DNA from 4 places in the Bradyrhizobium sp. CCBAU 53415 genome. Region 2 is predicted to be linked to each of the others. Evidence: predicted binding sites of a transcription regulator. Region 2 holds the regulator's gene; each other region holds the start of a gene.
What was found. Region 2 encodes PhoB, which activates phosphate uptake and scavenging genes when phosphate is short. Its sites were predicted from a motif close to TGTCATNNANCTGTCAT; they were not measured.

Region 1: a site for PhoB is predicted at 6,302-6,318, ahead of phnC (phosphonate ABC transporter ATP-binding protein). Genes of this name have one in related genera too.
Region 3: a site for PhoB is predicted at 2,200-2,216, ahead of XH87_RS17720 (RNA degradosome polyphosphate kinase). Genes of this name have one in related genera too.
Region 4: a site for PhoB is predicted at 5,711-5,727, ahead of phnF (phosphonate metabolism transcriptional regulator PhnF). Genes of this name have one in related genera too.

What each region holds. Positions count from the first base shown of each region.
Region 1 is NZ_LBJF01000024.1:548,198-556,018, reverse strand. Features, by position in the region: gene XH87_RS20925 (methyl-accepting chemotaxis protein) at 1-232, shown strand, start outside; gene XH87_RS20920 (dihydrodipicolinate synthase family protein) at 360-1,301, shown strand; gene XH87_RS20915 (selenium-binding protein SBP56-related protein) at 1,585-2,985, shown strand; gene XH87_RS20910 (hypothetical protein) at 3,069-3,662, shown strand; gene XH87_RS20905 (DUF1045 domain-containing protein) at 3,666-4,364, opposite strand; gene XH87_RS20900 (alpha-D-ribose 1-methylphosphonate 5-triphosphate diphosphatase) at 4,383-5,576, opposite strand; gene XH87_RS20895 (transferase hexapeptide repeat family protein) at 5,573-6,244, opposite strand; gene phnC (phosphonate ABC transporter ATP-binding protein) at 6,418-7,227, shown strand; gene phnD (phosphonate ABC transporter substrate-binding protein) at 7,284-7,821, shown strand, end outside.
Region 2 is NZ_LBJF01000002.1:297,874-305,694, reverse strand. Features, by position in the region: gene XH87_RS07755 (Hsp33 family molecular chaperone) at 1-405, opposite strand, end outside; gene argF (ornithine carbamoyltransferase) at 705-1,640, opposite strand; gene XH87_RS07745 (aspartate aminotransferase family protein) at 1,640-2,848, opposite strand; gene XH87_RS07740 (GcrA family cell cycle regulator) at 3,305-3,817, shown strand; gene phoB (phosphate regulon transcriptional regulator PhoB) at 4,162-4,869, opposite strand; gene phoU (phosphate signaling complex protein PhoU) at 4,892-5,608, opposite strand; gene pstB (phosphate ABC transporter ATP-binding protein PstB) at 5,620-6,441, opposite strand; gene pstA (phosphate ABC transporter permease PstA) at 6,438-7,283, opposite strand; gene pstC (phosphate ABC transporter permease subunit PstC) at 7,288-7,821, opposite strand, start outside.
Region 3 is NZ_LBJF01000023.1:389,106-396,926, reverse strand. Features, by position in the region: gene purM (phosphoribosylformylglycinamidine cyclo-ligase) at 1-600, opposite strand, end outside; gene XH87_RS17730 (CDP-alcohol phosphatidyltransferase family protein) at 757-1,299, shown strand; gene XH87_RS17725 (DnaA ATPase domain-containing protein) at 1,458-2,135, shown strand; gene XH87_RS17720 (RNA degradosome polyphosphate kinase) at 2,291-4,483, shown strand; gene ppx (exopolyphosphatase) at 4,499-6,001, shown strand; gene XH87_RS17710 (sensor histidine kinase) at 6,029-7,408, opposite strand; gene XH87_RS17705 (response regulator transcription factor) at 7,405-7,821, opposite strand, start outside.
Region 4 is NZ_LBJF01000024.1:539,352-547,172, forward strand. Features, by position in the region: gene XH87_RS20835 (alpha-D-ribose 1-methylphosphonate 5-triphosphate diphosphatase) at 1-1,067, opposite strand, end outside; gene phnL (phosphonate C-P lyase system protein PhnL) at 1,079-1,777, opposite strand; gene phnK (phosphonate C-P lyase system protein PhnK) at 1,786-2,583, opposite strand; gene XH87_RS20850 (alpha-D-ribose 1-methylphosphonate 5-phosphate C-P-lyase PhnJ) at 2,576-3,472, opposite strand; gene XH87_RS20855 (carbon-phosphorus lyase complex subunit PhnI) at 3,469-4,572, opposite strand; gene phnH (phosphonate C-P lyase system protein PhnH) at 4,577-5,185, opposite strand; gene phnG (phosphonate C-P lyase system protein PhnG) at 5,190-5,603, opposite strand; gene phnF (phosphonate metabolism transcriptional regulator PhnF) at 5,761-6,492, shown strand; gene phnE (phosphonate ABC transporter, permease protein PhnE) at 6,652-7,500, opposite strand; gene phnE (phosphonate ABC transporter, permease protein PhnE) at 7,497-7,821, opposite strand, start outside.

The DNA.
Region 1 (7,821 bases), on a different contig from region 2:
CGCCGCGGTCGAGCAGCAGCGCGCGGCGACCACCGAGATCTCGCGCAACTTCCAGCAGGCAGCCCAAGGCACCCGCGAGGTCACCGACACCATCGGCAGCGTCGCGAGGCTGAACCAGGAGACCGGCAACGCCGGCACGGTGCTGTCGGAGTCCGTCAAGAAGATGTCCGCCGACGCCGATCGTCTCCGCGTCGCGGTCGAGGGCTTCCTGGGAGCGGTGAAGACCGCATAGCTTCGCCTCATTCCTCCATCCTGACGTCGTGCGTTCGGCATTGCCGCCCGCGTGCGCGGCGGGTACATCTGTGGCGCCGCATCACATATGCGGCGACGGACGCAAGACATCAGGGATGGAGAGTTCGATGCCAGTCACGCCACAACACAAGGCCCAGCGCCCCTATCGCGGTGTGTTCCCGGTCGTGCCCACCATCTTCGACGAGCGCGGCGAGCTCGACCTCGAGGGCCAGCGCCGCTGCATCGATTTCATGATCGACGCCGGCTCGAATGGCCTCTGCATCCTCGCCAATTTCTCCGAGCAATTCGTGCTCACCGACGCCGAGCGCGAGACGGTGATGCATGTGGCGCTGGATCATGTGGCCGGCCGGGTTCCCGTGATCGTCACCACCACGCATTTCAGCTCGGCCGTGTGCGCGGCACGCAGCAAGCAGGCCGAGGCGGCCGGCGCCGCCATGGTGATGGTGATGCCGCCCTATCACGGCGCGACCTTCCGGGTCCCGGAGAAGGGCATCGTCGAATTCTTTCGCGTGCTCTCCGGCGCGATCGACATTCCCGTCATGATCCAGGATGCACCGGTGGCCGGCACGCCGCTCTCGGTCGAGTTGCTGGCGCGGCTGTCGCGCGAATTTTCCAACATCCGCTATTTCAAGATCGAGGTTCCCTTCGCCGCCGCGAAGCTGCGAAGCCTGATCGAGGCGGGCGGCAGCGACATCGAAGGCCCCTGGGACGGCGAGGAGGCGATCACGCTGCTGGCCGATCTCGACGCCGGCGCCACCGGCGCCATGACCGGCGGCGGCTATCCCGACGGCATCCGCCAGATCATCGATCCCTATTTCGCGGGCAAGCGCGAGGAGGCGAAGGCCGCCTACGAACGCTGGCTGCCGCTGATCAACTACGAGAACCGGCAATGCGGCTTGATCGCATGCAAGGTCATGATGCAGGCCGGCGGCGTGATCAAGTCGGAGGCCGTGCGGCATCCGCTCCAGCCGCTGCATCCGGCAACGCGAGCCGGCTTGCTCGAACTCGCAAAGGAGCGCGACGCGCTGGCGCTGCGGTGGGGTAAGTAGGTCTCCCCATCGTTGCGAGCAGCGCTCGCGACGACACAGTCCAGACCGGTTCCGCGGAGAAGGTCCGGACGGCATCGTTTCGCACGCAATGATGGGGCCGCCCATTTCGGTTGGAAGTGTCGAATTGGCGCAATTCCGCCAGTTTCCCCGGGCCCGGCGATCAAGTATCGTACGCTGACCAACCAGACTCTGCGGAGCAGTCAAGACATCGCGCAAGACCTCTTCACTATGCCGTTATCCCGAGTCAGGTTGGCGCAAACCGACAGAACAGGGAGGCAGTGCCATGACGATGAGGCCGGATCCCACCTTTCACGCATCGCCCAAGCTTGCGATGGAAGCACCTGCGGAGAACTTCGCCTACACATTGCTGCTCAGTCCGGACTTCTCAAAGCCGGATGCTCTCGCGGTCATCGACGTCAAGCCGGGATCGCCGACCTATGGCCGGATCGTCCACACCGTGACGATGCCGAACAAGGGCGATGAGTTTCATCATTTCGGCTGGAATGCGTGCTCCTCCGCCTTGTCGCCGCTCGCCGGACACGCCTTCATCGAGCGGCGCTATCTGATCATCCCAGGGCTCCGCTCGTCGCGCATCTACATCATCGATACCAAGCCCGATCCGACCAAAGCCAAGATCCACAAGATCATCGAACCGGAGGAAGTCTTCAAGAAGACCGGCTACTCGCGGCCGCACACGATCCATTGCGGGCCGGACGGCATCTACGTGAGCACGCTGGGTGGCGGCGGCAAGGACGGCACCAACGGACCTCCCGGCGTTTTCATCATGGATTGCGAGACCTTCGAGGTCCTGGGGCGATGGGAGATCGATCGCGGCCCGCAGACGCTGCATTATGATTTCTGGTGGAATCTGCCGCGAGACTACATGGTGACGAGCGAATGGGCATTGCCGCCACAGTTCGAGAACGGGATCGTCCCGGAGGATCTGCTTGCGAACAAATATGGCCATCGTCTCCACTTCTGGGATCTTCGCGCACGTCGCAACGTCCAGACCATCGACCTCGGCGCCAATCATCAAATGGCGCTGGAGGTACGACCGGCGCACGATCCGGTTCGCGAATACGGCTTCGTGGGTGTCGTGGTCGACACCACGAACCTCGAAGCATCGATCTGGACCTGGTGGCGAGAAGGCGGGAAATTCCATGCGGAGAAGACGGCGACGATCCCACCCGAGCCCGCGCCAAAGGAGAAGCTGCCGCCGCTGCTGCAGGGATTTGGCGCCGTGCCGCCGCTGGTGACCGACATCGACCTGTCGATGGATGACCGGTTCCTCTATGTCTCGTGCTGGGGCACGGGTGAAATGCGCCAGTACGACGTCAGTGATCCGCGCAAGCCGAAGCTCGCGGGCTCGGTCCACATCGGAGGTATCGCGCGCCGCACGCCGCATCCAAATGGCAAAGCCTTTGCGGCGGGTCCGCAGATGGTCGAGATCAGCCGCGACGGCAGGCGCGTGTACTGGACCAATTCGCTCTACTCCACCTGGGACGACCAGTTCTATCCCGATGGGGTTCCGGGCGTGGAGGTCATGGCCAATGTCGGTCGCGACGGCGGCATCGAGCTCGACAAGGACTATTTCGTGAGCTTCCCCGACGGATATCGTGCGCACCAGATCAGGCTCGAGGGCGGCGATTGTTCGACGGACTCGTTTTGCTACCCGTCGGTCTAGATTGGGAACACGCGAGCCCGGCACTCGGCTGGCTGTGGCTCGCCCTTGTTGCGAGCGGTCTCTACCACGGCGTCAATCCCGGGATGGGATGGCCGCTCGCCGTTTCGGCCGGGCTTATGGACAAGAGCCCGCGCGCGCTTCTCCGCGCCTTGTGGGCCCTGTCGGCCGGGCATCTCCTCGCGACGCTTCTCGTGCTGCTGCCCTTCGCGTTCCTGCTCGTGCTGGCGGAGTGGCAGCGTCCGATCCAGCTGGTCGCGAGCCTTCTCGTCATCGGTTTCGGCGTCTATCGGTTGATCGCTCGGCGCCATCCCCGCGCACTGGCACGAATCCCGCCAACGCAATTGGCGCTGTGGTCATTTGCCGTCGCCATTGCTCACGGCGCCGCCTTGATGCTCGTGCCGATCTATCTCGGGCTCTGCCAGGCGTTCGAGCTCGATGCCGGCCATGAGGCGGCGGGCGAGTTGATGAAGGCGAGTGTCGGAATGGCGGTGCTGGTGTCCCTGGTGCACGTTGCCGCCATGGTCGGCGCCGGCGGATGTCTGGCGTGGCTGGTCTACCGCTATCTGGGATTGAGGTTCGTTTCGCGAAGCTGGTTCAATCTGGATGCAGTCTGGGCGACCAGTCTTGTTCTGGTCGGCGCGGTGGCGTTCGCCTTCAATCTTGCGAGCTGGCGCTGAGGTCTACCGTGCCAAAGTCCATTCGCCGACGATGCGGAAGCGCGCCCTGGTCTCGTCCTGCCTGAACAGGGCGAGGCGGTCGATGACCAGCGTGTCGAGACCACGCGCCGCAAATCGTCCCCGCAGCATCTCCAGGATCGGCCCGCGCCGCTCCGCGTCCAGCCGTCCCGTCAGTGTCATGTGGAAACGGAATTCCTCCATCACATAGGGGTAGCCCCAGCGGTCAAGATAGTCGCGCTGCCGCTCATCGAGCTTTTCCGGTTTCCGCCGCGCGCGGTCTTGCGCCGTGAGGGAGGCGCGGAAGGAATCGAATTCACGAACGCAATCGGCGGCAAATTGCTGAAGCGCATCGACCGGCTCGGCCGGAATGACGGCAATGAAGCCGCCGATGGTGTCGACGACAGGGCGGATCACTGGAATTGTCCGCGGTTGGCCGGCGAATGTCGCGCAGGCCGCCACGAGCCCGGCTTCGGTTCTGCCTGATGCCAGCGCCATCGGCGCTTTCAACGTGGCGTGAAAGCCGTATTTGCGGGGATCAGCCGTGATGTCGCGCCAGTTCGGAGCAATTTGCAGCGCCTCGCGCGGGAACGGCACCTCGTCGCCCGTGTAGGCGTCATAGCCGAGCAGCTCGGCGCCGAAGCGGGAGAGGGCGCTGTCGGCGCCGGCGGCAAAATAGATCGCGTAGCGGGGAAAACCTGTCATTGGCTCAGCATAGCCGGTTTATGCCGCGACGACAGCCTCGCGCGGCGCCGCCACGGCGGCGAGCAGCCGTGTCGCATCGGTGAGATGCACGAGCTTGCCGCCTGAGATCACCCCGATCAGCCGCGGCCGCAGCTTCACGCTGTCGTCGACGAGGAGAATGTCGGCGCGGCGTCCCTCCGCGAGCATGCCGCGATCGGCAAGACCGGTCGCGCGCGCCGGGCCGGAGGAGACCAAATCCCAGGCCTGTGCCAGCGGCACCACGCCATCGGCGGCGAGGCGGAACGCGGCGAGCAGCTGGGCGGGATAATAGTAGTCCGACGCCAGCACCGAGCAGAGCCCCTTGGCGATCATGTCGGATGCCCTGGTCCAGCCGGTGTGGCTGCCGCCGCGCACGACGTTCGGCGCGCCATAGACGATGGCATCGCCGTGGCTCGCTGCCGCTTGCGCCGTCGCCTCGTTGACCGGAAACTCCGCGATGTCAGCGCCGAGCTCGCGAAACGCCTGGCGCATCGACGGCGTTGCGTCATCGTGCGAGAGCATCCGTACCTCGGCCGCGCGGGCAGAAGCGGCCAGGCGCGACACCGAAGCGGGCACCTCGTCGGCGCGCGAGATCACGCGCTCGACCAGCCGGTCGAATTCGTCGCTCGAAAGGCCGGTGCGCTCCACCATGCGGTTGCGCTTGCGCGGCTTGGCCATGTCGGCCACTGTGCCGTCCATGTGGTCGTTGAAGGCGAACAGGTCGACGCGGCCCTCGGCGAGCCACTGGGCGATCTCGGCCTCGGCGTCGAGATTGTAGGTCTCGTGGCGCAGATGGAAGCGGGTGTCGGCGGCGAATTGCGGGCGCTGCCGCTCGATCGCCTCCATCAGGCCACGCGCATTGTCGGCGCTGCGCAGGCCCGGCTCCCACGAGCAGGTCGTGGCGTGAAACACCGTCGTGATGCCGTTGCTGATCGCCTGGCGATCGCTGTCGGCGAGCGCGACGTCGATCGGAAAATCGACGCCGGCGCGCGGCATCATCTGCCGTTCGAAGGCATCGCCGTGCAGATCGACGATGCCGGGCAAGACCAGCAGGTCGCGCGCATCGATCGCCAGCCGCGCACGGCCGCGGGAAGCATCGACCTGCGCAATGTCCGTTCCGGACACCAGAAGCGAGGTTTCGACCAGCTCGGCGCCGATCAGGGCCCGGCCGCCTTCTAGGAATATGTCCGTCACGCGACCGCGCTTCGTTTGCTGGCAGGAGAATTGGTGAGAGAGCTCGCCCGTGCTTCGTATGTCGAAAGGAAATCTTCAATCCCGAGCTTGCGGAAATCGGGCAGCGCCTCGCGCAATTTGTCGTGATCCCAGTCCCACCATGCGAGCTTCGCGAGCCGGCCGGCGATCTCCTCCGAGAACCGCCGCCGCACGATACGGGCCGGATTGCCGGCGACGATGGTGTAGGCGGGCACGTCCTTGGTGACGATGGCGCCGGCGGCAATCACCGCGCCGGTGCCGATGTTGCGGCCCGGCAGCACGATCGCGCCATGGCCGATCCAGACGTCGTGGCCGATATGGACGTGATGCTGGCGCCGCCAGTCGAAGAACTCGGCATCATCGCTCTCACCCTCGAAATAGGCGCTGGAGCGGTAGGTGAAGTGCGCCTGTGTCGCGCGGTGCATCGGATGGTTGCCGGGATTGATGCGCGTCATCGCCGCGATCGAGCAGAATTTTCCGATGGTGGTGTAGGTGATCTGCGAATCGTTGACGACATAGGAGTAATCGCCCATCGCCACTTCATGCAGGATCGTGCGCGCGCCGACCTCGGTGTAGGCGCCGAGCCGGGTCTCGTGCAGTCTGGCCGAGGGGTCGATGGTCGGCTGAACCGAAAGAACTTTGGCGGCCATGATGCATCCGGGGTGTGAGGGCGGGCATTCCTCTTCGAGTGGCTTGATGACGATGTCATGACGCCGAGATGACAGGGGATGAGGCGTGCAGGATCGCCGCACCGCAACGGCGCCGTCACACAAGTGTTAAGCATGGACGTTAGCGGTTGGCTCCAGCTACTCTGGAGCCCTGCATGCTGGTGGTGGATGGTCTGACGTGTCGCTTCGGCGCAAAAGCCGCGGTGGACGACGCTTCGTTTCAAGTTTCCCCCGGCGGCTTCGTCGGTGTGATCGGGCGATCCGGCGCCGGCAAGTCGACATTGCTGCGGAGCATCAACCGCCTGGTGACGCCGACCGGGGGGCGCATCCTGTTCGACGGCGTCGACGTTACCGCGTTGCGCGGCAAGGATCTCCGCCAATGGCGCGCGCGCTCGGCGATGATCTTCCAGCAGTTCAACCTGGTCGGCCGGCTCGACGTGCTCACCAACGTCCTGATGGGGCGCCTTGCGACGATGCCTGCCTGGCGTTCGCTGACGCAGGCCTGGCCCGAGCAGGACAAGGCTCTGGCGATGTCGGCGCTCGAGCAGTTCGACATCGCTACGCTCGCCGCCCAGCGCGCCGACCAGCTCTCCGGCGGTCAGCAGCAGCGCGTGGCGATCGCCCGCGCATTGGTGCAACAGCCCGACATCATTTTGGCCGACGAGCCGATCGCCTCGCTCGATCCGCGCAATACCAAGGTCGTGATGGATGCGCTTCTGCGCATCAACAAGCATTTCGGCATCACCGTGCTCTGCAACCTGCATTCGCTCGATCTCGCCCGCAGCTATTGCGACCGCCTGATCGGCATGGCCGCGGGCCGCGTGGTCTTCCACGGTGCGCCGTCCGCGCTGACCGATCACGTCGCGCGCGAGCTCTACGATCTCGAAGCCGCCGATGTCATGGGGGCCGTGCCTGTTCCGGCGCCCGAGGGCGTCCCGGCACTCGGAACGGCCGCTGCGGCGTGAGGCCGCGCGCGTCTTTGATTGCGTACGAACCGACTTCAACCAGGAAGGGGCTATTCATGATCACCCGTAGACTGATTCTCGCCGGCGCCGCCGCGCTGACCCTCGCCGGGCCGGCTTCCGCCGAAGACTGGAAGGCGAAATATCCGGAGATCACCTTCGCGGTGATTCCGGCGGAGAATGGCAGCGGCGTCACGGAGCGCTTCGGGCCGTTCGTCAACTATCTGTCGAAAGAGCTCGGCGTGAAGGTGACGTTGCGGGTCGCCAACGACTACGCCGCCGTGATCGAGGGCCAGCGCGCCGGCAACATCCACATCGGCTATTACGGACCGGCCTCGTTTTCCCGCGCGCGTCTCACCGGCGTGAAGACCGACGCCTTCGTCATCGACGTCAACTCCGACGGCTCGAAGGGCTATTATTCGGTGTTCTACGTGCTGGCGAAATCGCCGTACCAGAAGCTCGAGGACCTCAAGGGCAAGAATCTCGGCCTGGTCGATCCGAACTCGACCTCGGGCAACAACATGCCGCGCTTCAAGATGAACCAGATGGGCATCGATCCCGACGCCTATTTCTCCAAGGTCGTCTTCACCGGCAGCC
Region 2 (7,821 bases):
GAGATGGCCGCGACCGAGCAGCGTGCCGGAATCCTTCGCCGTGCCCAGACGCGAGGCGTCGTAGCGGGCATAGGCGCGCAGATGGTCCGGCGCCTTGTAGTCGACGACCAGGAACGACACCGGGCCGTCGGTCTGGGCCTGCAGGATGAAGCGGCCTTCGAATTTCAGCGCCGAGCCGAGCAGCGTCGCCAGCACGATGGCCTCGCCGAGCAACTTGCCGACCGGCGCTGGATAATCGTGCTTGGTCAGGATGTCGTCGAGCGCAGGGCCGAGCCGCACCAAGCGGCCGCGCACGTCGAGCGCGTCGACCTCGTAGGGCAGCACGGCGTCATCGATCGGAACCGCTGATGGCGCGCGAACCGGGCCTTCGGACCCGGTCTTCATGTCAGGGAATTGGGAAACCATGGCGCTCTATCTGGGGTCGGAGAGTGGGGATTGGAAGGGGCACGGAGATCACCGAGATGGTGTGTTCCGGATGCGGATTGAACGGTAACAAGCCGCCTCAAATTCGGTGTCGTCCCGGGGCGCGCGAAGCGCGAACCCGGGACCCACCACAGGATGACGTTGTGACCGGCGATGACAACTCCGAGTCTTCGCCAAACTCAATCCTGTGGCTATGGATCCCGGATCGGCGCGCCGCTGCGCGGCGCTTGTCCGGGATGACAGCGGAGAATGGGGCCATCAAGGCGGCCCCACCACCGCAATTACTTCACCGCGTCAAAGCACCAGGCCAGAATGCCTTTCTGCGCATGCAGACGGTTTTCGGCCTCGTCGAACACGACCGATTGCGGGCCGTCGATCACCTCGTCCGTGACCTCCTCGCCGCGATGGGCGGGCAGGCAGTGCATGAAAAGCGCATCGGGCTTGGCGAGCGACATCAGCTTGCTGTTGACCTGGTAGGGCTTGAGCACGTTGTGGCGGTGCTCGCCCTCCTTGTCGCCCATCGACACCCAGGTGTCGGTGACGACGCAATCGGCGCCGCGCACGGCGGCTTCCGGATCGGTGCCGAGCGCGATCGGCGCATTGGTCGTCTTGATCCAGTCGCGCATCGCCTTTTTCGGCGCGAGCTCCGGAGGTGTTGCGACGTTGAGCTGGAACTTGAAGCGCTCGGCGGCGTGCGCCCAGGACGCCAGCACGTTGTTGTCGTCGCCGGTCCAGGCCACAGTCTTGCCCTCGATCGGGCCGCGATGCTCCTCGTAGGTCATGAGATCGGCCATCACCTGGCAGGGATGCGACCGCCGCGTCAGGCCGTTGATCACGGGCACGGTCGCATAGGCCGCAAGCTCCAGCAGCGCCTCGTGATTGAGGATGCGGATCATGATGGCGTCGACATAGCGCGACAGCACCCGCGCGGTGTCGGCGATGGTCTCGCCGCGACCGAGCTGCATCTCGGCGCCGGTGAGCATGATGGGCTCGCCGCCGAGCTGGCGCATGGCGACATCGAACGACACCCGCGTCCGCGTCGAGGGCCGCTCGAAGATCATCGCCAGCGTTTTGCCTTCAAGCGGCCTGACCGGCTGATGCGCCTTCTGCTTCGCTTTCATGGCGGACGAGGCGGCGAGCATGCTCTTGAGCTCCGACAGCGGCAGCTCGTTGATATCCAGGAAGTGCTTTGGAGTCTTGTTGGGCGTCTTGTTCATCAGCTTGCCGCCCGCTTGGTCTGGCTGGATGAGATCGCAGTGCAGGCGCGTTCGAGCCGCCCGACGCTGTCCTCGATCTCCGCTTCAGTGACGATCAAGGGTGGCAGGAAGCGCACGACATTGTCGCCTGCTCCGACGGTGAGCAATTTTTCGGCGCGCAGCGCCGCGACGAGGTCGCCTGCGGGCACCACGGCCTTGATGCCGATCAGGAGGCCCTCGCCGCGCACCTCGCTGACGACATCAGGATGACGGTCGATCACCGAGGCGAGCTTCTGCTTCAGCAGCAGCGACATCTTCTGAACGTGATCGAAGAAGCCGGGCTTGAGCATGACGTCGAGAACGGCGTTCGCAGCCGAGATCGCGAGCGGATTGCCGCCGAAGGTCGAACCGTGCGAGCCCGGCCCCATGCCGCGCGCCGCGTCGGCGGTGGCGAGCACCGCGCCGATCGGGAAACCGCCACCGAGCGCCTTCGCCAGCGACATCACGTCGGGCACGACGCCGGTGCGCTTGTAGGCAAAGAGTTCGCCGGTGCGGCCCATGCCGGTCTGCACCTCGTCGAAGGCGAGCAACAGGCCGCGCTCATTGCAGAGCTCGCGCAGTGCCTTGAGGAAGGCGGGAGGCGCAGAACGAACACCGCCCTCGCCCTGGATCGGCTCGATGAGAATGCCGGCGGTATGCGGGCCGATCGCCTTCTTCACAGCTTCCAGGTCGCCATGCGGCACCTGGTCGAAGCCGTCCATCGGCGGACCGAAGCCCTCGAGATATTTTGCAGATCCGGTAGCGGCGAGCGTTGCCAGCGTGCGGCCGTGGAAGGCGCCCTCGAAGGTGATCATGCGATAGCGCTCGGGATGCCCCTTGGAGAAGTGATGATGGCGGACCAGCTTGATCACGCCTTCCAGCGCCTCGGCGCCGGAATTGCAGAAGAACACGAAGTCGGCAAAACTCTCGTTGCAGAGGCGGCTTGCGAGCTTCTCGCCGTCGGGGCTCTGGAACAGGTTCGACATGTGCCAGAGCTTCGTCGCCTGCTCCTGCAGCGCCTTGACCAGCGCGGGATGAACATGGCCGAGCGCATTCACCGCCACGCCCGAGGTGAAATCGAGATAGCGATCCCCATTGGTCGCGACCAGCCAGCAGCCTTCGCCGCGCTCGAAACCGAGGTCGGCCCTGGCGAAAACGGGGAGCAAATGCGGCGCGGCGCTGTTGGTCATGACGTCACTTGAATGTTGCGGACGGCGTGAAGCGTGCATTGCGCAACGCACCATTGCCCGGCCCGGAAAACGAAACGTGCCGCCTTTTAAGGGCGGCACGTGACGCTATCTTATGCCTGACAAGACGGGTGTCAATGCCGCCCGGAAAGCCTCGCGAAACGCTGAATCCGTAGTCTTGCGGTGCCGGTTTTGCGGGTTTTCACCACGGAACATGTGGAAGCGAGCCGGCGGACTCTTGCGCGGGAGTCACGCCATATTGTAGCGTTTGGACTGTCAGATACGATATCTCGTGCAGCGGTTCTGATCCCAAGAGTCCTCATGTACCGGCGTAAACGTTCGGGCGTCTTTGGTGCGCCCGGCGAGCCTTAAGGGATTCTGGCGGCACGGGTTTTCAAGGCTTAGGCATTCGCTGCGAAGGCTCCAGGATGGCAGGCTCGCAGCGAGGGAAAGGGTGCAATGACGGTTTTGACCTGGTCCGATGATCGCGTCGAGCAGCTGAAAAAGCTCTGGGAGGCCGGACTTTCGGCCAGCCAGATTGCGGCGGAGCTCGGCAATGTGACCCGCAATGCCGTGATCGGCAAAGTGCACCGGCTCGGCCTGTCCGGCCGCGCCAAGAGCCCTTCTTCGGCAGCGCCCCGGCCGCGCAAGGCACGGCCCGCGCAGCACATGATGCGGGTGACCCGCCCCGTTGCGCGCGGCAACACCGCGCTGGCGCAGGCCTTCGAGGTCGAGGTGGAGGCCGAGCCGGTCACCTACGACAACGTGGTGCCGATGAGCCAGCGACTGTCGCTGCTGGAATTGAACGAGGCGACCTGCCACTGGCCGGTCGGCGATCCCTCGAGCCCGGATTTCTTCTTCTGCGGCGGCAAGGCGCTGTCCGGCCTGCCCTACTGCGCCCAGCATTCGCGCGTGGCCTATCAGCCGGCGGCAGATCGCCGGCGCGCACCGGCCAAGCCGGGAACGCGGTAGGTTATCAGCGCGCCTCGTCAGCCGGCGCGCGAAAACGGCTCAACACATCGGATGTCGTCCCTGCCTGGTGCGCAATTGCGCACGGGGCGCAGGGACCCATAATCCCGGGGCGCTGTCATTGCACGGGATGATCACTCCGAGTCTTCGCCAAACCACTTCCTGTGGTTATGGGTCTCTGCGTTCGCAGGGACGACACTGAGAGTGTGATTGCACTACGCCAAACCAAAGTCTGCAAACCTTAGACTAAAGCGCGATGCGATCAGGATGAATCGTCATCGCGCTGTAGGTCGTCGTTTAAGCATGATCTTTTCGGAAAACCGCTGCGCACTTTTCCGGATCATGCTTTAGGTCTGCTCCGCCTTCGCAAAGCGATCGTCGAGCGCATAACCGGCGCCGCGGACGGTGCGGATCGGGTCCTGCTCGCGGCCGAGATTGAGCAGCTTGCGGAGACGACCGATATGAACGTCGACGGTGCGTTCATCGATGTAGATGTCGCGGCCCCAGACGCTGTCGAGCAGTTGCTCGCGCGAGAACACCCGGCCGGGATGCTCCAGGAAGAACTCCAGCAGGCGATATTCGGTCGGGCCGAGGTCGATCGGCCGGCCCGAACGCGCGACGCGGCGCTTGTCACGGTCGAGCTCGATGTCGCCATAGGCGAGCACCGTGGCGAGCCGCTCGGGGCTCGCGCGCCTGAGCAGACCCTTCACGCGCGCCAGCAGTTCCGGCACCGAGAATGGCTTGACGATATAGTCGTCGGCGCCGGTCGCAAGTCCCCGCACCCGCTCGCTCTCCTCGCCGCGGGCGGTGAGCATGATGATCGGCAGCTGCTTGGTCTCGGAGCGGGTGCGCAGCCGCCGGCACAGCTCGATGCCTGACAGGCCCGGCAGCATCCAGTCGAGCACGATCAGATCGGGAATGTGCTCCTTGAGGCGGGTGTCGGCGTCATCGCCGCGCATCACCGTCTCGACGTCATAGCCGTCGCCTTCGAGGTTGTAACGGAGAAGCTCGGTGAGAGCTTCCTCGTCCTCAACCACCATAATGCGTGCGCCCATGGTACCGTCGCTCCTTAAGTCTTCAGGTATTCGGTATCGTCGTGGCGAACGTGGTCATGTCGCCCTTCGGCCGCTTGTCGGTGATGGCCTGGCCCTCGATCATGTAGAACACGGTCTCGGCGATGTTGGTGGCATGGTCGCCGATCCGCTCGATGTTCTTGGCACAGAACATCAGGTGGATGCAGAACGAGATGTTGCGCGGATCCTCCATCATGTAGGTGAGGAGCTCGCGGAACAGCGAGGTGCAGATCGCGTCGACTTCCTCGTCGCCCTTCCACACCGCCATCGCCGCCGGCAGGTCGTGAGCGGCATAGGCGTCCAGCACCGACTTGACCTGCTGCTGCACGAGATCGGTCATGTGCTCCAGGCCGCGGAACAGCTTGAGCGGATGGAAGTCGGTCTCCAGCGCGGCGACGCGCTTGCCCATGTTCTTGGCGAGGTCGCCGATGCGCTCGAGATCGGTCGCAACGCGCATGGCGCCGACGATCTCGCGCAGGTCGACCGCCATCGGCTGGCGGCGGGCGATGGTGAGCACCGCGCGCTCCTCGATGCGCTTCTGCAGCATGTCGAGATCGGCGTCGGTGGCGACGACGCGCTGGCCGAGCGCGACGTCGCGGCGGATCAGCGCGTCGACGGAATCGACGATCATGCGCTCGGCGATCCCGCCCATTTCGGCGACCAGGCGGGTGAGCTCCTGGAGGTCGGTGTCAAAAGCCTTTGCGGTATGTTCAGTACCCATGTCCCGTCTCCTCAGCCGAACCGGCCGGTGATGTAATCCTGCGTTCGCCGGTCGGTCGGCGACGTGAAGATCTTGCTGGTGTCGTCGAACTCGATCAGCTCGCCAAGATACATGAAGGCGGTCTTGTCGGAGACGCGCGCGGCCTGCTGCATGTTGTGGGTGACGATCGCGATCGTGTAGTTCTCGGACAGTTCCTGGATCAGCTCCTCGACCTTGGCGGTCGAGATCGGATCGAGCGCCGAGCAGGGCTCGTCGAACAGGATCACCTCGGGGCGCACCGCGACGGTGCGGGCGATGCACAGGCGCTGCTGCTGGCCGCCCGAGAGCGACAGGCCGGAGGCGTTGAGCTTGTCCTTGACCTCGTTCCACAGCGCGCCGCCGCGCAGCGCCTTCTCGACGCGATCGTCCATCTCGGACTTCGAGATCTTCTCGTAGAGGCGGATGCCGAAGGCGATGTTCTCGTAGATCGTCATCGGGAACGGCGTCGGCTTCTGGAACACCATGCCGACCCGGGCGCGCAGCAGATTGAGGTCGAGCTTGGGGTCGAGAATGTTGGTCTGGTCGAGCAACAGCTGGCCGGTGGCGCGCTGGCCCGGATAGAGGTCGTACATCCGGTTGAAGATGCGCAGCAGGGTCGACTTGCCGCAGCCGGACGGGCCGATAAAGGCCGTGACGCGATTGGTACCCAGCGCCAGATTGATGTTCTTCAGCGCATGGTGCTCACCGTAGTAGAAATTGAGGTTGCGCGCGGTGACCTTGGCAGGCGCCTCGGGCAGCGGCTGCGAGCCGGGATGAACGGTCGGCGCGCTTACGGAAATAGACATTTCACTCATTTTGCGGTCCTCTCGGCACCAAGGATGCGGGCGCCAATGTTCAGGGCAAGCACAGTCAGGGTGATCAGCAGCGCCCCGCTCCAGGCGAGTTGCTTCCAGTAGGCGTAGGGGCTCTGCACGAAGTTGTTGATGGTCACCGGCAAGTTGGCCATCGTCTTGTCCAGGCTCAGGCTGAAGAACTGGTTGGACAGCGCGGTGAACAGCAGCGGCGCGGTCTCGCCGGCGACGCGGGCGGTGGCGAGCAGCACGCCGGTGATGAGGCCGGAGCGCGCCGCACGGTAGGCGATGCGCTTGATCACCAGCGAACGCGGCAGACCGAGTGCGCTGGCGGCTTCACGCAGCGGGTTCGGCACCAGCAGCAGCATGTCCTCCGTGGTGCGCACCACGACGGGGATCACGATCACGGCGAGCGCCAGCGCGCCGGCGATTGCCGAGAAGCCTCGCATCGGCACCACGACCGCACCATAGATGAACAGGCCGATGATGATCGAGGGCGCCGACAAGAGGATGTCGTTGATGAAACGGATCACCGAGGTCAGCTTGTCGTTGCGGCCGTATTCGGCGAGATAGGTACCGGCGAACATGCCGAGCGGCGCGCCGATGCCGACACCGATCACGGTCATGATCAGCGAGCCGACGATGGCGTTGCGCAGGCCGCCCTCGCTCGATCCGGGCGGCGGCGTGTCTGCGGTGAAGACCTGAAGGTTGAGCCCGGCCAGACCGTTGTAGAGCAGCGTGATCAGGATCAGCGCGAGCCAGGTGACGCCGAAGGCGGCGGCTGCGATGCAGAGGCCGCGTATGACGATGTCCCAGCGGCGGCGGCGCGAATAGATCGGGTTCATGGCTTCACTTTCCGGCCTTGGTTTCCAGGCGCATCAGCATCAGCCGCGCGGCCGCGAGCACGAAGAACGTCAGCACGAACAGCAGCAGACCGAGCAGGATCAGGCCGGACTGGTGCAGGCCGTCGCTCTCGGCGAACTCGGATGCGATCGCCGCTGAGATCGTGGTGCCCGGGGCGAAGATCGACGAGGAGATGCGGAACGAATTGCCGATGATGAAGGTCACGGCCATCGTCTCGCCGAGCGCGCGACCCAGCGCCAGCATGACACCGCCGATGATGCCGACGCGGGTGTAGGGGATCACCACGCTGCGCACGACTTCCCACGTGGTACAACCGACGCCGTAGGCGGCTTCCTTCAGCACCGGCGGCACCGTCTTGAACACGTCGACCGAGATCGAGGTGATGAAGGGCAGCACCATGATGGCGAGGATCAGCGAGGCGTTGAACAGGCTGAGATAGGACGGGGGACCGGCGAAGATCGCACCCAGCACAGGAACGCCGTCGAACACCCTGATCATGAAGGGCTGGAAGGTGTTGGC
Region 3 (7,821 bases), on a different contig from region 2:
GCGCACCAGCGAGAAGCCGTTGGAATGCACGCCGGACGAGGCGAGGCCAATCACGGCGTCGCCCGCCGCGATGTCCTTGCGCGGCAGCAGCGTGCCGCGCTCTGCAGCGCCGACGGCGAAGCCGCCCAGATCATAGTCGCCGTCCTTGTAGAGGCCGGGCATCTCGGCGGTCTCGCCGCCGATCAGGGCGCAGCCGGATTCGCGGCATCCCTCCGCAACGCCCGCGACGATCGCGGCGGTGGCCTCGGGGTCGAGCTTGCCGCAGGCGAAATAATCCAGGAAAAACAGCGGCTCGGCGCCCTGTACCACGAGGTCATTGACGCTCATGGCAACGAGGTCGATGCCGATGCCGCCATGCAGGCCGGTTTCGATCGCGATCTTGACCTTGGTGCCGACACCGTCGGTCGCGGCGACAAGGACCGGGTCCTTGAAGCCGGCCGCCTTGAGGTCGAACAGGCCGCCGAAGCCGCCGATTTCGGCGTCGGCGCCCGGCCGTGCGGTGGCGCGCACCATCGGCTTGATCAGGTCGACGAGGCGGTTGCCCGCGTCGATATCGACGCCAGAATCGGCGTAAGTGAGGCCGTTTTTGCGATCGGTCATGCCCGATTTCCAGTGGGTTTGCGGCTGGTTACGTCGAATTCCGGGGACGCGCAATGGCTCGCATGGTGCTCCTCCCTATACTATGTAGATATCAACCGGTTCAGCCTCCCGAGGGGGCCGGATTCGAGGTCAGGCCGGGTGCCGGGAAGCGCTTTCGTGAGTATTCCGAACATCATTACTCTGGGCCGCATCATGCTGGTCCCGATCATCGTCTGGGCCATCGTGTCGAGCCAAATGGAGGTGGCGTTCGCCGTCTTCCTGATCGCCGGCATCAGCGATGCCGTGGACGGCTTTTTGGCCAAGCGTTTCAACATGACGAGCGAGCTCGGCGCCCTGCTCGACCCCCTCGCGGACAAGGCGCTGCTGGTCTCGATCTACATGGCGCTCGGCATCTGGGGCGCGATCCCGCGCTGGATCGTGATCCTGGTGGTTTCGCGCGACATCATGATCGTCGCCGCCGTGATCGTATCCTGGCTGTTCGACCGGCCCGTCGAGATGAAGCCGTCGAAGGTGTCCAAGCTCAACACTGTGGCACAGGTGGCGTTCGCGGCGCTGGTGCTGGCGGCGCTTGCCTTCGGCTTCAAACCGGCACCTTATGATGTCATCCTGATGGGCCTCGTCACGGTCTTCACGCTCTCCTCCGTGTCGCTCTATCTCGTCGAGTGGCTGCGGCACATGAGTACGATCGAGGCCAAGTAGCACGATCGGGGCCAAATGAGCCGGGATGCGGCCCCGCAAAAGGCCAAGTCCTGCATGATCAAGTCCTGCATGATTGAGTCCCGCACGATCAAGTCCGGCACGATTAAGTCGAACCTCTCTTCAAACGGGCCGGCGCGCCGGCATGGAGCAAAGCAAGCGTGGCAGGCCGCGTCCATCCCCGACAATTGGCGTTTTCACTTCCGCATGCGGAGAGCCTGAGCCGGGACAACTTCCTCGAAGGCCCCGCCAATGCGGCCGGTCTCGGCCTGATCGACAGCTGGCCGGAATGGCCGAACCGGATCATGTGGCTGGCGGGCCCGGAAGGAAGCGGCAAGAGTCATCTCGCCGCGATCTGGGCCGAGGTATCAGGCGCCCGCTCGACGACGGCCAATGCACTGACCGCGGCAGGCGTACCCGGCGCGCTCGCCACCGGCGCGCTGGTGGTCGAAGATCTCAAGGCCGGGAATTTCGACGAGCGCGCCCTCTTCCACCTGATGAACCTCGCCCGCGAAGACGGCGCCTACATCCTCCTCACCGGACGCGAGGCGCCGGCCGCGCTGGCGATCGAGCTTCGCGACTTGCGCTCGCGTCTGCGTGCCGTTCCGGTGGTCGCTCTGCTGCCCCCCGACGACCAGCTCTTCCGCGGCCTGATCGTCAAATTCTGCGCCGACCGCCAGCTGACCGTGGACGAGAGCGTGGTGGGCTACCTCGCCACCCGCCTGGAGCGCTCCTCGGCGGCCGCCCGGCAGGCCGTGGAGCTGCTCGACAGCGAAGCCCTGCGGCTCGGCCGCCCCGTCACCCGGGCGCTGGCCGCCGAGTTGCTCCGGGACGTCTGATCGACCCGCTGGCTCCCAAAGCCGCCGAGGCCCGTCTTGACGCGGCGCGGCGGCGGAACATCAATGTCATCGAAACGTCATCGCTGTAACACATGCTCCCCGGGGTTTTGCGCTTAAGTCGCAAAGTGAGGCGAGACAGGATGGACCGACTTCTGATGGACTCTGCGCAAGCTGTTGAAACGAAAGAAAAAGCCCCTGAAACCGAGGGCTTGCCGGCGATCGCATCCAGCCCCGAACGGTTCATCAACCGCGAGCTGTCCTGGCTGCATTTCAACCGCCGCGTCCTGGAGGAATCGGTCAATCCCAGCCACCCCGTGCTGGAGCGGGTGCGGTTCCTGTCGATTTCGGCGAATAACCTTGACGAGTTCTTCATGGTCCGCGTCGCCGGCATCAAGGCCCAAGTGCGCGAGGGCATTGCCGAACGCAGCCCCGATGGCCTGACGCCGTCGGAGCAGCTCGCGCTGATCAACCGGACCGTCTCCCGGCTTGCCTCCGACCAGCAGGCGATCTGGCGCGACCTTCGCGGCACGCTGGCCGAAGTCGACATCGTGCTGGTCGACGGCAAGGACGTCACCAAGGCGGAACGGACCTGGATCGAGGACTACTTCCTCAACAACGTCTTCCCGCTGCTGACGCCGCTCGCGATCGATCCCGCCCACCCCTTCCCGTTCATCCCGAGCCTCGGCTTCACCATCGCGCTCCAGCTCACGCGCGCGGCCGACGGCAAGCAGATGAACGCGCTGATCCGCATGCCCGGCAAGATCGACCGCTTCATCCGCCTGCCGGCCGACGGCAAGGTGGTCCGGCTGATCTCGCTGGAGCAGGCGACCGCCCTGTTCATCAACCGCCTATTCCCCGGCTACAATCTGCACGGCCAGGGCGCGTTCCGGATCATCCGCGACTCCGAGCTCGAAATCGAGGAAGAGGCGGAAGACCTCGTCCGCCTGTTCGAAACGGCGCTCAAGCGCCGCCGCCGCGGGTCGGTGATCCGGCTCGAGATCGACGCCAAGATGCCGGAGGAGCTGCGCAGCTTCGTGCAGCACGCGCTGTCGGCGGCCGACGACGAGGTCTTCCTGGTCGACGGTGTGCAGGCGATGAACGAGCTCTCGCAGCTCACCCGCCTCGACCGCCCCGACCTCGAATTCACCCCTTACGTGCCGCGCCATCCCGAGCGCGTCCGCGAGCACGGCGGCGACATCTTTGCCGCGATCCGGCAGAAGGACCTCGTGGTCCATCACCCCTACGAATCCTTCGACGTGGTGGTGCAGTTCCTGCAGCAGGCGACGCGCGACCCCGACGTCGTCGCGGTCAAGCAGACGCTCTACCGCACCTCCAACAACTCGCCGATCGTGCGCGCGCTCGCCGAAGCCGCCGAAGCCGGCAAATCCGTCACGGCGTTGATCGAGCTGAAGGCGCGGTTCGACGAAGAAGCCAACATCCGCTGGGCGCGCGACCTCGAACGCGCCGGCGTCCAGGTCGTCTACGGCTTCCTCGAATTGAAGACGCACGCGAAGCTCTCGATGGTGGTGCGCCGCGAGGGCGGCAGCCTCACGACTTACGTCCATACCGGCACCGGCAATTATCACCCGGTCACCGCGCGCATCTACACCGACCTCTCCTACTTCACCTCCGATCCGACCATCGGCCGCGATGCCGCTCGCGTGTTCAATTTCATCACCGGCTATGCCGCGCCGAGCGATCTGGAGAAGATGGCGGTGTCGCCGCTGACGCTGCGCCAGCGCATCATCGAGCACATTCAAGGCGAGACCGCGCATGCGCGGCACGGCCGGACCGGCGCGGTCTGGATGAAGATGAACGCGCTGGTCGACCCCGACATCATCGACGCGCTCTACGAGGCCTCCCAGGCCGGCGTCCAGGTCGAGCTCGTGGTGCGCGGCATCTGTTGCCTCAGGCCCGGCATTCCCGGCCTGTCGGAGAACATCCGGGTCAAGTCGATCATCGGACGCTTCCTGGAACACGGCCGAATCTACTGCTTCGGCATGGGCCAGGGACTGCCGAGCGCGAAAGCGGCTGTGTATATCTCGTCCGCCGACATGATGCCGCGCAACCTCGATCGCCGCGTCGAAGTGCTGTGTCCGTTGCAAAATCCGACGGTGCATCAGCAGGTTCTCGAACAGATCATGGTCGCGAACCTGAAGGATAATGAGCAGAGCTGGCAGTTGTTGCCGGATGGGTCCTCAACGCGTATGAAGGCCGCGAAGGGCGAGGAGCCTTTCAACGTCCACAACTACTTCATGACAAATCCGAGTCTGTCTGGCCGTGGAAAGTCGCTCAAGGAATCCTCGCCGCGTCGTCTCACGCGCCGGAACGAACGCCATCAATCCTGATCGGGGGTTTGCGACGTGAAGCGGCCGCGCAAGCGCGGCTCGACCGTCGCGGTTATCGACATCGGCTCCAACTCGGTCCGTCTCGTCGTCTACGAGGGACTGTCGCGGAGCCTGATCCCGATCTTCAACGAGAAGACGCTGTGCGGCCTCGGGCGCGAGGTGCAGAGCACGGGTCTGCTCGCGCCCGACGCCGTCGACAAGGCGCTGACCTCGCTGAAGCGCTTCCGCGCATTGTGCCGCGTGATGCAGGTCGGGCGCGTGTTCGCGATCGCGACCGCGGCCTGCCGCGACGCTTCCAACGGCGCCGACTTCATCGCCAAGGCCGAGCGGATCTGCGCGGTGAAGATCGAGATCCTGTCGGGTCCGCGCGAGGCCCGGCTGTCGGCACTCGGCGTGATCTCCGGCATCCACCTTCCCGACGGCATCGTCGGTGACCTCGGCGGCGGCTCGCTCGAGCTGATCGACGTGCGCAAGAACGCCGTACGCAGCGGCGTGACGCTGCCGCTCGGCGGCCTCGCGCTCCAGGATCTCGCGCACAAATCGCTCAAGCGGGCCGATCGCATCGTGCGCGAGGAGCTCGACGAGGTGCCGCAGCTCACCGCAGGCCGTGGCCGCGCCTTCTATGCCGTCGGCGGCACCTGGCGCGCGCTCGCGCGCATCCACATCATCCAGAGCGGCTACCCGCTCCAGGTGATGCACGGCTATTCGATTTCGGCCGCCGAGGCGCTCGACTTCTCGCGCCGTCTCCGGCGCCTCGCTGCCGCCGACATGCTCGCCGACATCGAGATCGTCGCCGACGCGCGCCGCCCTCTCCTCACCTATGCAGCGCTGGTGCTCGAGCACATCATCCGCGTTGCAAAACCGAGGAACATCGTGTTCTCGACCTTCGGCGTGCGCGAGGGCCTCCTGCACGAGAAGCTGGCGGAGACCGAACGCAACAAGGACGGGCTGATCTGCGCGGCCGAGGAGCTGAACCAGCTGCTGTCACGCTCGGCGAAACACGCCCGCGAGCTGATCGCATGGACCGACCGCCTCGCGCGCGTCGTGAAGCTGCGCGAAAGCGACGAGGACCGCCGCTTGCGCCACACCGCATGCCTGCTGTCCGACATCGGCTGGCGCGTGCATCCCGACCATCGCGGCGAGCAGACGCTGAGCCTCGTCGTCAACGGCAATTTCGGCGCGATCACCCACACCGAGCGCGCCTTCGTCGGCCTGTCCGTGTTCTATCGCTATGCCGGCCTGAGCGAGGAAAACCAGCCGCCGGCCACCATGCAGGAGCTGCTGACGCCGGCGCAACTCGAACGCGCCCGCCTCCTGGGGGCAGCGTTCCGCGTCGCCCATCTGATCTCGGCAGCGCGACCGGGCGTCTTACCCGCCACGCATTTCCGCAGCCAGGGACGCAAATTGATGCTGGTGTTCGAACACCGGCTCGGCGACCTCGTCGCCGACCGAGTCGGCAGCCGCTTCCGTCAGCTCGCCCGCCTGATTGGCCGCGCCGGCTCGATCGTGCGGCGCTGACAGACAGCGACAGGGCCGGTTGGGTCTTCAACCAGCAGCAGCGATCCGATCGCGGCTGTCCTTTGGCGCGACGATGGCTTTCAGTCCGCCGAGTTCGGAGCCGGTGAGAACGAGCTGCCACCCATAGGCACTGAGCACGTCCTGAACGATCGCGAGGCCAAGGCCGGCACCTTCACCGCGCTCATCCAGCCTTACCCCGCGCTCGAGCACGCGGACGCGTTCTGCGGGCGCGATTCCCGCGCCGTCGTCCTCGACGGAGACCGCCGGATTCGCGGTGGCATCGGCGCCGATACGCACCCGGCTCTTGGCGTGACGGGCGGCATTTTCCAGGAGATTGCCCAGCACTTCGGCCAGATCGGTGCGATCGAGCGGCACGCTTGGTTCGCCCGTTATGCAGGTCTCGAATTTCAGCCGCTGCGCAGCGGGCGTGCGCGCCAGCGTAAGCATCAGGGACCGGACAAGCGGTCTGAGGGGCGTGGAAATACCGCCGCGCTGTCGTGCCGTCCCCCGCGCCCGGGCGCGTGCCAGCTCGCGGTCGACGTGACGGCTCATCGTTTCGCCGACGGCTTCGATTGCCTGGGCGACGTCCTGCTCGCCTCGCCGACGCAAGAGCGCGACATCGGCCGAGAGTGCGGCGAGCGGGGTCTTCAGCCCATGCGCCAAATCAGCGGCACGGCTGCGCGAACGCTCGATCTCGCGTTCCTGGGCGTCGATCAGGCTGTTCACCTCTTCCACCAGAGGCTTGACCTCGGCAGGGACATCGACGGGAAGATGCTTGCGTTGTCCGGAGCGGACGTCCGCGACGCCGCGGCGAAGTGCGTCGAGCGGACGCAGGCCCAGTCCGACCTGAATCGAGGTGGCCGCCGCGAGCACCAGCCCCAGCACGCCGAGCGCCAGCGCCAGCTCCCGGGCGAATTGCGAGGCGGCGGCCGACACGCGGGCGAGATCGGCCGCCACAGCCACCCGCACCGGCGCGCGGCGGTCGCCCACGGTGAGCAGCACCCGGCGTTCGCTGACCAGGAGCCGTGCGTTCGCGGGCCCAGGGATGACGTGATGGTGCAATTCGCGAGACGACGGCTCGTCCTGCGGCAGGTCCAGCGCCGTGTCCCACAGCGAACGTGAACGCAGCACCTGACCGCCGTCGTCCGATACCTGCCAGTACAGGCCCGAAAGTGGATCGGCAAAACGCGGATCGGCCGGTGGCCGGCCCACCACCAGCTTGCCCTGCGCATCGGCGTCGATTCCCGCGACGAGTTGCTTCAGATAGACGTCGAGGTCGTCGCCGATGGTGCGCGTGACGTGGCGCTCGAACAGCAGCGTCAACCCGGCGCCGGCAATCGTCAGCGCGATCAGGATTGCTACGAGTCCGCCGGCGACCAGTCGCAGCCGCAGCGAGCCCCAGCTCATGGCGTCGTCTCCGGTACCAGGTAGCCGAAGCCGCGCCTGGTCTCGATCAGATCGGAACCGAGCTTCCTGCGCACCCGGCCGACCAGCACTTCGAGCGCGTTCGATTCGTGCTCCTCGCCGTGGCCGTAGACGTTTTCGTCGAGCTCTTGCTGCGACACCACGCGGCCGCGATGGTGCAGGAGAAAGGCGATCAGGCGGTATTCCAGCGGCGACAGCGCGACGGGCACGCCGCGCAGCGTCACCTTCATCTGACGCTCGTCGAGCTCGACGTCGCCGGCGACAATCCGTGGGGAGGCATGGCCCGCCGAGCGACGCACGATCGAGCGCAGCCGCGCCAGCAACTCCTCCATGCGGAACGGCTTGGGCAGATAGTCGTCGGCGCCCGCGTCGATACCATCGACGCGCTCGGCCCA
Region 4 (7,821 bases), on a different contig from region 2:
GGCGCGACCTCGCCGCGGTCGGTGAGGCCGACCGCCTCGGCGGGGGCTTTCGTCACAGTGCGAACCGCCGCCGGAAGGCTGATCGCGGGCACGTGCTCCGGCAATTGGAGCGCGGCCATCAGCAGGCTGGAGGGGATGTAGTCCGACGACAGGATGTCGAGCAGGCCTTCGCGGGCGAGATCGACCGCGGCGATGTTGCCGGAGTGCGAGCCGCCGCGCACCACATTCGGCGCACCCATCAGAATGTCGATGCCGGCCTGATGCAGGCCGCGTGCGGCCTCGAGCGTGGTCGGGAACTCCGCCACCGAAACGCGATCGCGCACGGCGTCCGCGACGTTCTCCTCGGTGGTGTCGTCGTGGCTCGCCAGAGGAATCTTGTACCGATGCGCCAGCGCCACGATCTCGCGCATGTTGGTCGCCGCATATTGCTTTTGGTACTCGAAGCGCTTTGCGAACAGCTCGTCGAGCTCGGCATCGGTCTTGCCGCCGCCCTTGCCGCGATAATAGTCACGCAGCTTGACCTCGTCGCGGAACTGGCGCTGCCCCGGCGTGTGATCCATCAGCGACATCAGCTTGACGTCGGGACGGTCGATCAGCTCCCTGGCCTCCTCGACCACGCTCGGCATCGGGATCTCGCAGCGCAGATGCAGGAAGTGATCGGCGCGCAGCAGGCTGGCATCACGCGCGGTCGTGATCGCGGCGGCGAGCACGCCGGCGCGGCCATCGACTTCCTCGGCGCCGTCCTCGCGCCAGACCCGGAGTGAATCGAAAACCGTGGTGATGCCCGAGGTCGCGAGCTGGCCGTCATAGGAGATCACGGCGGCGACCGGATTCCAGAACACTTTTGGCCGCGGCACGTAATGCGCTTCGAGATGGTCGGTGTGGAGCTCGATCAGGCCGGGCATGACGAGGTCGCCGCCGGCATCCTCGGCGCCCGCGGGCGCCCTGCCCTCGCCGATCTCGGCGATGCGTCCGTCCGCAAGAGCGAGCCAGCCCTGCTCGATCACCCGGTCGGCCAGCACGATCCTGGCGTTGGCGATCACGGTTACCTTCGGCTCGGCGTTCATTTCCATTTCCTTCAGGCCGCGGCAGCAAAGCTGGTGACGTCGACGATGCGGTCGGCAATCAGATGACGGATTTCGTCGTCATGGACAATGGCGACCATGGCGACGCCCTGGCGCTTCTTCTCGGCGACCAGCTCGACCACGACGGTGCGGTTGGCGGCATCGAGCGAGGCGGTCGGCTCGTCCAGCAGCAGGATCGGCAGGTCCGAGATGAAGCCGCGCGCGATATTGACGCGCTGCTGCTCGCCTCCGGAGAAGGTCGCGGGCGGAAGCTGCCAGAGGCGCTCGGGGATGTTGAGGCGATGCAGCAGCTCGCCGGCGAGCTGCTGCGCCTCGGATCTGGCCACGCCGTTCACGATCAGCGGCTCGGCGACGACGTCAATGGTGGCCACGCGCGGCACCGCGCGCAGGAACTGGCTGACATAGCCGATCGTGGAGCGGCGGATATTGAGGACCTGCCGCGGCTCGGCGGTGGCGAGGTCGATCACCGTGCCGCGATGGCGGATGCCGATGCGGCCGCTATCGCAGCGATAGTTGCCAAAAATCATCTTCAGGATCGACGATTTGCCGGCACCTGATGGCCCCGACAGCACGACGCATTCGCCGGGATTGACGTGGAAGGTCACGCCGCGCACGACCGGCAGCTCGATGCCGCCTTGCAAGTGCATCGTAAAGGTCTTCTGGGCATCGGCAACATCGATCATGGCGGTCATCGAAAAGCTCATGGCGGGAGAATCGAGGAGACGAGGAGTTGGGTATAGGGCTCGCGGGGGTCGTCGAGCACCTGGTCGGTGAGGCCGGTCTCGATGACGCGGCCGCCCTTCATCACCATCACGCGATGCGACAGGAGGCGCGCGACCGCGAGATCGTGGGTGACGATGATGACGGCGAGATGCAGTTCGGCGACGAGGCTGCGCAGCAGGTCGAGCAGGCGCGCCTGCACCGACACGTCGAGGCCGCCGGTCGGCTCGTCCATGAATACCAGCCGCGGCTCGGTGACGAGGTTGCGGGCGATCTGGAGACGCTGCCGCATACCGCCGGAATAGGTGCGCGGCGCATCGTCGATGCGCGCGACGTCGATCTCGACGCGGGTGAGCCAGTCCGATGCGGTGTCGCGGATGCGGCCGTAGTGATTCCAGCCCACCGCCATCAGCCGCTCGCCGACATTGGCGCCGGCCGAGACCGCCATGCGCAGGCCCTGCGCGGGGTCCTGGTGCACGAAACCCCAATCAGTGCGGAACAGGAAGCGCCGCTCGGCCTCTCCGAGCGTCGTGAGATCACGGGTAACGCCGTCGCGCATTCGGTAGGACACATGGCCCGCGCTCGGCGCCAGCTGACCCGACAACGTCTGCAGCAGCGTCGACTTGCCCGAGCCGGATTCGCCCACGATCGCCAGCACTTCGCCGGGATAGAGCGCGAAGGAGACGTCGCGGCAGGCAGCGATGCGGCCGAAGGACTTGCTGAGAGATGTCGCGACCAGCAGCGGCTCGTCGTTGTCGAGCATGTCGTGATCAGCCATTCGACGCCTCCCGCGCCTTCTCCTTGTAGGGCGCAGCACTGAGGCTGCCGTGATGGCCCGCGGTCTGCCGGCCCTCGCAATAGTCGGTGTCCGAGCAGACGAACATGCGCCCGCCCTTGTCGTCGGTGACGATCTCGTCGAGATAGGAATTTTCCGCGCCGCACAGCGCGCAGGGCGCGTTGAAGCGGTACGGCTCGAACGGGTGGTCCTCGAAATCGAGCGAGACCACTTGGGTATAAGGCGGGATCGCGTAGATGCGCTTTTCGCGGCCAGCGCCGAACAATTGCAGCGCCGGGCAGTTGTCCATCTTGGGATTGTCGAATTTCGGCGTCGGGGACGGATCCATCACGTAGCGCGCGTTCACCTTCACCGGATAGGCGTAGGCGGTCGCGATGTGGCCGAAGCGGGCGATGTCCTCGTAGAGCTTCACGTGCATCAGGCCGTACTCGGCGAGCGCGTGCATGCGCCGCGTCTCGGTCTCGCGCGGCTCGAGGAAACGCAACGGCTCGGGGATCGGCACCTGATAGACCAGCACCTGGTTTTCGTTCAGCGCCGTCTCCGGGATACGGTGACGGGTCTGGATCACCGTTGCCTCGTCCGTCGCCGTCGTGGTCGCAACGCCGGCGGTCTTGGCGAAGAACTTCCGGATCGAGATCGCATTGGTGGTGTCGTCGGAGCCCTGGTCGATCACCTTGAGCACGTCCTGGGGACCGAGGATCGCGGCGGTGACCTGCACGCCACCGGTGCCCCAGCCATAGGGCATCGGCATTTCGCGGCTGGCGAACGGCACCTGATAGCCGGGAATGGCGATCGCTTTCAGGATCGCGCGGCGGATCATCCGCTTGGTCTGCTCGTCGAGATAGGCGAAGTTGTAGGCGGGCGCGTTCATTCCGCGGCCTCCTTCATGGCATCGCCCGCTTGGGCGTCCGCGAACTCCTGCCGCAGCTTGCGCAGCAGGCCGAGCTCGGACTGGAAGTCGACATAATGCGGCAGCTTCAGGTGCTCGACGAAGCCGGTCGCCTGGACATTGTCCGAATGCGACATCACGAACTCCTCGTCCTGCGCCGGTGCGAGCGCCTCCTCGCCGAGCTCACGCGCGCGCAGCGCGCGATCGACCAGCGCCATCGACATGGTCTTGCGCTCGCTCTGGCCGAAGGCGAGGCCGTAGCCGCGGGTGAAGCACGGCGCCTCGGTCGCAGAACCCTTGAACTGGTTGACCATCTGACACTCGGTCAGCTCGATCGAGCCCAGCGGCACGGCGAAGCCGGCGTCTTCCGCGAAGAATTCCACCTCTACCTCGCCGAAGCGGATCTCGCCGGCGAAGGGATGGTTGCGGCCATAGCCGCGCTGGGTGGAATAGCCCATCGCCAGCAGGAAGCCTTCATCGCCGCGCGCCAGATTTTGCAAGCGCAGGTCGCGATCCGCAGGAAAGTTCAGCGGCTCGCGGGTGAGATCGCCGACGCTGGCGCCGTCGTCGGCCTGCGGCGAGGATTCGATCAGCCCGTCACGGCCGAGAATGTCGGTCACGCGCGGCGTTGGCGCGGTGGCCGCCTCAGCCGTCGCCGGCGCGTCCGGAACGAAGCCTTCGGCGAGCGAGGGATCGAGCAGGCGGTGGGTATAGTCGAAGGTCGGCCCGAGGATCTGGCCGCCGGGAATGTCCTTGAAGGTCGAGGACACCCGCCGCTGCACGCGCATCGCACCGGTGTCGACCGGCTCGCTGGCGCCGAAGCGCGGCAGAGTGGCGCGGAAGGCGCGAACCAGGAAGATCGCCTCGATCAGATCGCCGCGCGCCTGCTTGATCGCCAGCGCCGCGAGCTCGCGATCATAGAGCGAGCCTTCGCCCATGACGCGGTCGACGGCGAGGCCGAGCTGCTCCGAGATCTGGTCGAGCGTGACCTCCGGAACGCTTTGGTCGCCGCGCCGCGCATTGGCCAGCAGGCGATGGGCGTTCTCGATGGCGCGTTCACCGCCTTTGACTGCGACATACATGCTTTCAGCTTCCTTTGCTCACGGCGCGCGTGGTGCGCGGGATCGCAACCACGGCGTCATCGGCGACCAACACCACATCGATGCCGCGCGGAAACAGCACCTCGTTGAGCCGGAGGCGCTCCAACAGATCGAAGGGCTCGATCGACGCCTGCAGCGTCGCGACACCGTCGATGCCGGGTCCGCGCAGCTCGAAGCTGCGCCCCGAGACCAGGCTCTCGAGCTGAATGATCACCGTGGTCGAACGGTCCGGGTATTCGCTCGTCCCGAGCGCAAAACGGTCGAGCGGCGGAAGCGCCGCGCCGCTGCTGACCAGCGCGAAGCTCGCGATCGAGCAATCCTGCACCACCGGCGCGCCGGTATGGAATTTCAGCCACTTCACCACGTCGGGGCTCTCCGCCATCCACGCATCGAGCCAGAGCGGCGTGTCGTGGTCGAACAGCGTCAGTGCGATTGCGGCCGTGCCGCGCATCATCGGCCCCGGCGCCCCCGCCATCGGCACGATGCGCCGGACCGAGCCCGGCCGCGCCATCGCGTCCATGACCGAGCGAAAGGTCGATTGCGCCGACAGCACCTTGTCGGCGAAACCCGGCGGCAGTTCCGAAATCGTGGTCATGATCTCACCCCTCACCGCGCACCATGGTGTAGAAATCAACTTTCGTCGCAGCGGTCTCGGCCGCCGCCTGCCTGCGCTCGACCATCATCTGCTCGCGCAACGGCGCGATGACGCTGCGCTCGACGAGCCCGCCATGATCACGGGACTGCACCAGAGCATCGCACAGCGCGATCAGCCGCGCCTTCTCACCGTTCCGGCCGAGCGTGTAGCCGAACCCGACCTCACCGCTCGCAAGCCGCACCGCGGCGCGCGAGACCGTGGCTTCACCGAGATTGAACGGCGCGCCGTCGCCGCCGACCCGGCCGCGCAGCATGACGAGGCCGCTTTCGGGCATGCGCAGATCCTGATGGGCCGGGAGGGAAAAGTTGCGGAGGCGAGCGGCGATCTCGCCCGCCTCCGCGTGCGCCAGCACGGCCATCGCGGCCTTGCGCTGGGCTTGCTGGGTGTTGTGCTGCGTCACCTGGTCCACCGAACTTGCCGCGTCGAAGTTGTCTATGATAATAGACAACTTCATACGGAAGCGCCATGACTGTTTCGTGACAATGATGTGATTTCTGGAGTAGGTTTCCCGCGACATGAGCATGCAGGACACAGCCTCCTCGGGCGTCGCGCTATGGCGCCTCGTGGCCGACGGCATCGAACGCGGCATCGCCGACGGCCGCTTTGCGGCCGGCGACAAGCTGCCGGGCGAGATGGAGATCGCCGAAACCTATCGCGTCAACCGCCACACCGTGCGGCGCGCGCTGGCCGCCCTCGCCGAGCGCGGCCTGGTGCGGGCCGAGCGCGGCAGCGGAACCTATGTCGAGGCGCCGAAGCTGGCCTATCCGCTTCGCTCGCGCACGCGCTTTTCCGAGATCGTCGGTGCGGGCGGCCGCGAACCGCATGGGCGGCTGATCGAGGCGACCAATGACGTCGCGACGCGCGAGCTTGCGCGGGAGCTGGGATTGAAGACCGGCGCGCCGCTGGTGCGGATCGAGGCCATCCGCCTCGCCGACCGCACGCCGATCTGCGTGTCCACGACGTGGCTGTCGGCAGACCTGTTTCCGGAGGCGGGGGCCGTGTTCGCGGCGACACGCTCGATGACAAAACTGCTCGAACATTACGGCGTGCGCGACTATCGCCGCGGTGCGACCCGAATCACCGCCGGCATCGTCGATGCGACCGATGCCGCCCGGCTCGATCTCGCGCTCGGACGCCCGATCCTGGTGGTCGATGCCACCGACCACGATCTCGAGTGCAAGCCGCTGCTGACGAAGCATTCGCGCTTCGCGGCGGAGCGAGTGGAGTTTCTGGTGGAGAACGGGTGAGGGGTATGTCTCCGCGCGTGAAACTGGCAGTCGAGTTCGCGGGCAGATACCCCTCATCCGGCGCCGTAGCCGAAGCGTCGCTTTGGCGTTCCCAAGAACGGCGGCCCAAGGCCACCTTCTCCCGCAAGGGGAGAAGGGAAGAGGAGCTGGTGGCGGCGATCAGGCCACCGCCCTTCGCCCAATGATCGCGAATCGCAGCTTGCCGGAGATGAAATCGATCGCGGCGACTGCGACCAGAATCATCAGGATCAAAAACGACACCTTCTGCCATTCCAGCACGCGGATCTGCTCGGCCAGTTGCAGGCCGATGCCGCCGGCGCCGACGATGCCGATGATGGTGGCCGAGCGGGTGTTGGATTCGATGTAGTACAGCACCTGGCCGGCGATGACGGGCAGCACCTGCGGCATCAGGCCGAAGCGGATCTCGTGCAGGGCACTGCCGCCGGAAGCGCGGATGCCCTCGACCTCCTTCTGGTCGGCGCCTTCGATCGCCTCCGAGAACAATTTGCCGAACGCGCCGAAATCCGACACCGCGATCGCCAGCACCCCGGCAAACGGCCCGAGACCCACGACATTGATCCAAACCAGCGCCCAGATCAGCGTGTCGACGCCGCGTATCGAATCGAGGAAACGCCGGACCGGGAAGCGGAAGAAACCCGACGGCACGATGTTGCGCGCCGCAAGCAGGCTCACGGGCAGCGCGAACAGTGCGGCGAGCGTGGTACCGAGCAGCGCGATCGACAGCGTCTCGCCGAGCGCCTTGAGATACAGCGGCAGCGATGAGCCGGGATCGGGCGGGATCATCATCATCGTGATCCAGCCGAGCTGGCTGACGCCGGCAGCGAGACGCGACGGTGAAAAGTCGAGGTCGACCAGCCCGAACGCCAGAAGCGCGAGCGCGGCGGCGATCATCGCCGGCGTCGCGAGACGCGCTGACGCCGGCCGGCTGAAGACATCCGGATGGCGGGCGCGAAGCTGTGCCGTATCGACCTCTGGATGGCGGCTCATGTCCGCGCCTCCCTGCCGAACAGGCGGCCGCGCAGCCAACCGGTGCCGATGTCGATGAGGAAGACCGTGACGATGATGGTCAGGAGGATCGCGCTGACGTCCGAATAGTAGAACTTGCGGATCGCAACAATCAGCTCCATCCCGATGCCGCCGGCCCCGACAAAGCCCATCACCGAGGCTTCTCGCACATTGATCTCGAAGCGCAGCAGCCCATAGCTGGCATAGCCGGCGATCACCTGCGGCAGCACGGCAAAACGCATGCAGGACAGCCAGCTTGCCCCGGTCGAGCGCACGCCTTCGACCGGCCTCATGTCCGCATTC